One region of the Rosenbergiella sp. YN46 genome, then DNA from elsewhere that is predicted to be linked to it. Evidence: predicted binding sites of a transcription regulator. Region 1 holds the regulator's gene; each other region holds the start of a gene.

Region 1 (2,204 bases):
ACCGCCTTACCCAACATCAGCGCGACGGAGCAGTATTTCTCCGCAGACAGATCCACCGCGCGCGCCACCACGTTGTCTTTCAGATCCTGTCCGGTAACGATAAAGTGCAGGTTAATATGAGTGAACAGGCGCGGCGCCTCTTCACGACGCTCCGAGGTCAGTTTCACCTCGCAATCGGCCACGTCATGACGCCCCTTTTGCAGAATAGAAACCACATCGATAGCGCTACAGCTTCCCACCGCCATCAGTACCATTTCCATCGGGCTGGGGGCCTTATCGCCGGAATTTCCGTCCATCAGCACCTGGTGCCCGGAGGCGGATTCGCCCAGAAAAGTCAGGCCCTCTACCCATTTAACTCGTGACTGCATGTTGTTGCTCCCATCAAGCCATTTTTCCTCACAGAGTAAGCCGCCGCAAAGAAAGTCGCAACAGAAGGCGATCCGGGTCAAGCTGAAACGAGACAATAGGAGACACCCGGAAAAAGCTATGCTAAAACACTGAGGATACCCTCCCGCCGCGATAGCCCGCGTCCGGGATGAAAATTCACGTGAAATTTATATAGATTACAGGCTTTTCTCATGCCAGACCCCCAGAGCGGGGACAAACGATCAATACGCCCGGAGGCCCTTACCCTTTCGGGCGTCAGCTTATAACCAGAGGATAACCGCGCATGGTGCTTGGCAAACCGCAAACAGACCCGACTCTCGAATGGTTTTTGTCTCATTGCCACATTCATAAGTATCCATCGAAGAGCACACTTATTCATCAGGGTGAAAAAGCCGAAACCCTCTACTATATCGTTAAGGGCTCTGTTGCAGTGCTTATTAAAGACGAGGAAGGTAAAGAGATGATCCTCTCCTACCTGAACCAGGGGGATTTCATCGGTGAACTGGGGCTGTTCGAAGAAGGCCAGGAGCGTAGCGCCTGGGTACGGGCAAAAACCGCCTGCGAAGTCGCTGAAATCTCCTACAAAAAATTCCGCCAGTTGATTCAGGTTAACCCGGACATTCTGATGCGCCTTTCCGCACAGATGGCCCGTCGCCTGCAGGTCACATCCGAAAAAGTCGGTAACCTCGCCTTCCTGGATGTGACTGGCCGGATAGCACAGACCCTGCTGAACCTGGCGAAACAGCCGGACGCAATGACCCACCCGGACGGAATGCAGATCAAAATCACCCGCCAGGAAATCGGGCAGATTGTGGGCTGCTCCCGCGAAACCGTCGGTCGTATTCTGAAAATGCTGGAAGATCAGAATCTGATCTCCGCGCACGGGAAAACCATCGTCGTCTTTGGTACCCGCTAATCCGGTCTGTATGTAACGGCGTGTTGTGGCAACATGCCGTCAGGTTGATAACAAAGCGGGAAAAAACGTAGTTTTTCCCGCTTTGTGGTCATTTCAGGAGGCTATGACGCTGTCAACTGTCTCCATGTTATCTCTACCACTGACGCGTTCATCCTGTTCCAATGCGCCGACTGATCTATCACCCCGAAGTTAACTACGCGCTGCGCCAGACCCTGGTGCTCTCGCTGCCGGTGATTATCGGGCTGATCTTCGGTAGCCTGCAACAGGGGCTGCTCTTCTCACTGGTGCCCGCCTGCTGCAATATCGCGGGTCTCGATACCCCCCACAAACGCTTTTTTAAACGCCTGATCGTCGGCGGATCGCTGTTCGCCTTCAGCAGCCTGATGGTGCAGCTACTGCTGATGGAAAAAGTGCCGCTGCCCGCCATCTTCCTGGGAATGGCGCTGCTGTTGGGCGTTACAGCAGAGATCAGCGCTCTGCACGGCCGCCTGCTACCTGCATCGCTTATCGCCGCGATCTTTACCCTGGGGCTGGCTGGCAATATGCCCGTCTGGCAGCCGATGCTGCTGTATGCGCTCGGCACCCTGTGGTACGGCGCCTTTAACTGGTTCTGGTTCTGGATGTGGCGCGAACAGCCGCTACGCGAAACCCTGAGCCTGCTGTATCGCGAACTGGCGGACTACTGCGAAGCCAAATACAGCCTGCTGACCCAGCATACTGACCCGGAAACGGTATTACCGCCATTGCTTACCCGCCAGCAGAAAGTGGTGGATCTTATCAGCCTCTGTTACCAACAGTTGCATATGCTGTCCGCCACCAGCCGTCAGAACGACTATAAGCGCCTGCTACGCGTCTTCCAGGTGGCGCTGGATCTACAGGAGCATATTTCGGTCAGCCTGCA
Region 2 (2,204 bases), on a different contig from region 1:
CGCTGTTGCCTATCTGGCTGTTTCTTTCCATTGTGCTGTTTGTGCTCTGGCCCTGGGTGTTGGGCTATCGTCAGACCGCAGCGATACCCGAGATTTTGCTGCTTACCTTCCCGTTCCTGCTGGCGGTGCTGGGGCTGGGCAAGTTTCTGACCGAATGCCTGCGCAGCGTGGAGATGATCTACCTGACCCTGTCGTTTATCACCATGCCGGTGTTTTATCTGTCGGGAACCATCTGGCCGTTGCAGGCGATGCCGGACTGGGTACGGGGCATCTCCTTTATGATTCCCTCAACCTGGGCGACCAAGGCGATAGCCGGGGTCAACCAGATGGGGCTTTCCTGGCAGAGCGCCCTGAATGATGTGGCAATGCTGCTGCTGCTGGGGGCATTTTATACGCTGCTGGGAGTGATCATTGGGCTATTGCGGGACAGAGTCAGGCTGCGCACTCTGCTTAAACGCTAAAAAGGCTCCCCAGGGGGAGCCTTCAGGTTGATGACAAAGGAGGGAAAAAACGTGGTTTTTCCCTCCTTTGTGGTTATCAGCCGAAAATCAATGAATTGATTTTCCTTGTTTATTTTCTGGTAATTCTGGCCGAACGCGTTCGGCCCAGGTTTGTCATCAGTCTCAAGGCTCCCCAGGGGGAGCTTTCTGAATCAGGTCATGATTACCGGCCAGTCGGGTGGGGTGTGACTCATCACTTCCATCGCCACGTCTTTGACATTGGCCCAAATCGCCGCGAAATCGAGACTCATGCCCAGCAGTCCGGTAGCGAACCAGCATGAAGCCGCAATGCCCAGTCCGGTGGAGAGTACCGCCAGTACAGGGGACTCGGAACGACGAAACTGAATATTCAGGGTGCTGGCAAAAAACATCAGCAGTGCGCTTAACAGTTGCCAGCGCATTAAAACCACACCCGTGGTGATCGTAGCCATGAAACCTCATCCTCGAAGCAAACTTATTACTTACGCATAACGGCATGACGCAGAGCGCGCGATAAGGGTGACCCGGGGCCGTCAAAGGGAATAAGTCGTAACAGAAAATGTAAACGGATGTCCTGTTGCATAGGACGTGTGAACTATATCACATTTGTTGATTAATTCACCAGAGGTTGAGGAAATTTTTAGCAACAAAAGACCATTTCGGACGGCCGTTCAGGTACCGCCCGTCTCTTTCAGGCATGGTGACGATAGTCGGTGGGGGTACGATCGAATTCGCGGCGGAAGACTCGCGAAAAGGTCTGTTGCGAAACGTAACCAAAGTCCATGGCGATATCAAAAATAGGCCGCTGGGTGGTACGCAGCGCTTCGGCGGCCATCGCAAGGCGCCGCTGGCGAATATATTCGCCCAGGGTCTGATGCATGACTGAGCGGAACATGCGCTGCAGGTACCACTTTGAGTAACCGGATTTTTTCGCGACGGTATCGATGTTGAGCGGCTGGTCGATATGGTCATCAATCCATTGGGTTAAGGTTTGGATAATCTCCTGATGTGGCGACATAGGCATCCTCTCTTATCTTCTTATACCCTGGTTTTCAGGCGAATCATTAAGGCCTGATGCGACGGGTATCGTACTTTTCACTGGCGACGAGTATAATTCCTCAAGTTAACTTGAGGTAAAGAGCTTTTGGAAAAGAAATCATCCCGACTAAAAACCCTGCTTACGCCGGGGGAAGTTGCCAGGCGTAGCGGCGTTGCCGTTTCGGCGCTGCACTTTTATGAGAGTAAGGGGCTTATCCACAGTCAGCGCAATGGCGGCAATCAGCGGCGTTATACCCGTGATGTATTGCGCTATGTGGCGATCATCAAGATAGCCCAGCGTATCGGTATTCCTCTGGCGACCATTGGTGAAGCCTTTAGCGTGCTGCCCGAAGGCCATACATTGAGCGCCAAAGAGTGGAAGGCGCTGTCATCGACCTGGCGCGAAGAGCTGGAACGACGTATCAATACGCTGATTGCCCTGCGCGATGAGCTGGATGGCTGTATCGGCTGCGGCTGTCTGTCGCGCAAGGATTGCCCACTGCGTAACCCGAATGACCGTCTTGGTGCCGAAGGCGCCGGGGCGAGGCTGCTGGAAGAGCCTGCCGATCGGGCGCCGCATGTCAGCGATGAGTAACGGGCATCGTTGATGAAGTGTTAGCGTTGCTGTTAACAGTTTGCGCAGCAACGACATCGTTTGCGCATCCGCTGGCTAAAAAAGCGACGATA
Region 3 (2,204 bases), on a different contig from region 1:
CGCCATTCACATTGACTCGTTGCTCATCCCATTCCAGTAACTTATTGACCGAGAGCGCCTGGGCGGCGAACGCCTCGTTAGCTTCTACCAGGTCCAGTTCTTCAAGCAGCCAGCCGGCACGCTCCAGACAGCGACGGGTGGCATGTACGGGAGCTATCCCCATCAGGGCAGGATCGACGCCAACGCTGGCGAAGGCGCGAATGCGCGCCAGCACCGGTAGATTCAGGGCTTCCGCCCGACTGGCGCTCATCATCATCACCGCCGCCGCCCCGTCGTTAATCGATGAGGCGTTACCCGCAGTCACGCTACCGGCGAGATCGAAGGTAGGCCGTAGACGAGCCAGCCCCTCATCGCTGGGATCCAGCTGCGGCTGCTCGTCGGTATCCATCGTCTCTCCCTGATCATTGCGCACAGGTACGATTTCATCGCGAAAGCGGCCGGCATCAATGGCGGCACGCGCTTTTCGCTGTGACGCCAGCGCATAAGCATCCTGAAGTTCGCGACTGATGCCATACTCCCGGGCCAGGTTTTCGGCCGTAACCCCCATATGGTAATCGTTAAAGGCGTCCCAGAGGCCATCGTGCACCAGACTGTCAATAAGCTGGCTACCGCCCGGCAGGCCGCCTTTATGTCTTTCCCGAAGCACCCGCGGCGCGCGACTCATATTTTCCTGACCGCCAGCGATAACCACTTCAGCCTCACCGCACTGAATCGCCTGGGTCGCCAGATGCAGGGATTTAAGACCAGAGCCGCAGACATCATTGATGGTGATGGCCGAAACCGACCACGGCAGACCGCTATTTAGCGCGGTCTGGCGCGCCGGATTCTGCCCGGCGCCGGCGGTCAGTACCTGGCCAAGAATCACCTCGTCCACGGCCTGCGGATCCACGCGGGTACGCTCCAGCAAGGCTTTTACCACCACCGTACCCAGCTCGGTCGCCGAATATTGGGACAAACCGCCTTTAAAGCAACCGATGGGCGTTCGCACCGCGCCGACTATCACCACATCTTTCATCTTCTTCCTGTCCTTCTCCATTCGGCAGACAGGATTTATCTTAAACACATTGTTATCAAATTTTTCTGCAATTGTTGAAAAATTTGAGAGATATCACATCCAAAATGTTATGGATTGAGCGGCACTTATCGGCGTCACAGCACAAGAAAAGCCTCAGTGATGCGTTTTCAGGGGAGCTTCGCGGATTAGCCATGCCAGCACAAATGCCAGTACCATCACTGCCGCCGCTACCATAAAGGCGGCGTGGATCGCCGCACCAAACGCCTGAAGATAATCATGACGCAGCGCTTCGGGCAGGTGATGAATCGCCGCTGGATTTAACGCCCGTGGCAAAACCGCTCCTTCGGGCAACAGCCGGGAAAGATTAGTGTCTAATACCCGGGTAAAGATAGCGCCAAACAGCGCCACGCCGATGGAGCCCCCCACCGAACGAAACAGCGTCACCCCGGACGTGGCCACCCCTATCTGTCCGGCATCCACGCTGTTTTGCACCGCCAGCACCAGTACCTGCATTACCATCCCCAGCCCCATACCCAACAGCCCGGTATAGAGCCAGAGCGCCCAACTGGGCGAATCATTGGTCAACCTTGTCAGCAATGCCATACCGACAGATGCCAGCAGCGTCCCCAGTAGCGGGAAGAGGCGATAACGGCCGGTGCGACTGATAATGCGACCACTCAGCGCCGATGTCACCAACAGCCCCCCCATCAGCGGCAGAAGCTGAAGCCCTGCCTCGGTAGGGCTGGAGCCTTTCACCACCTGGAGCCAGAGCGGCAGGAAAGTGACCGAGCCGAACAGCGACATCCCGATAATAAACCCTACCAGGCTGCACACCGCGAAGCTGCGGTTGCGAAATAATGTCAGCGGAATAATCGGCTCTTTAGCCAGTCGTTCTTCGTAGATAAACCCGGCGATGCCCACCAGCCCGAAGGCCAGAATGCACCACAGGCGCGGTTCGTTCCAGGCGTAAACGCTGCCCCCTTCGCTGGTAAACAGAACAATGCTGAGTAGCGTAAGGCTGAGCCAGAAAGCGCCCAGATAGTCGATTTCATGACGCGCCCGGCGAGCGCTACTCTTAAAAACCGCACCTATCACCAGCAGCGCGAACAGCCCTAGTGGCAGGTTGATATAGAAGATCCAGCGCCAGGACGCATGCTGTACGATAAAGCCGCCCAGTAGCGGCCCAACC

The links. Region 1 encodes CRP, which controls carbon source genes, mostly activating them, when cyclic AMP is high. Its sites were predicted from a motif close to ATGTGANNNNNNTCACAT; they were not measured.
Region 2: the regulator CRP is predicted to act here: its motif matches at 1,068-1,085, upstream of V3W49_RS04570 (YjcB family protein).
Region 3: the regulator CRP is predicted to act here: its motif matches at 1,097-1,114, upstream of V3W49_RS21620 (acetyl-CoA C-acetyltransferase).

What each region holds. Positions count from the first base shown of each region.
Region 1 covers NZ_JAZHEE010000025.1:54,004-56,207, reverse strand. The annotation lists gene V3W49_RS16320 (OsmC family protein) at 1-368, opposite strand, end outside; gene crp (cAMP-activated global transcriptional regulator CRP) at 671-1,303, shown strand; gene V3W49_RS16310 (YccS/YhfK family putative transporter) at 1,465-2,204, shown strand, end outside.
Region 2 covers NZ_JAZHEE010000003.1:260,470-262,673, reverse strand. The annotation lists gene V3W49_RS04575 (ABC transporter permease) at 1-461, shown strand, start outside; gene V3W49_RS04570 (YjcB family protein) at 653-931, opposite strand; gene soxS (superoxide response transcriptional regulator SoxS) at 1,171-1,497, opposite strand; gene soxR (redox-sensitive transcriptional activator SoxR) at 1,624-2,112, shown strand.
Region 3 covers NZ_JAZHEE010000055.1:2,960-5,163, forward strand. The annotation lists gene V3W49_RS21620 (acetyl-CoA C-acetyltransferase) at 1-1,015, opposite strand, end outside; gene V3W49_RS21625 (MDR family MFS transporter) at 1,169-2,204, opposite strand, start outside.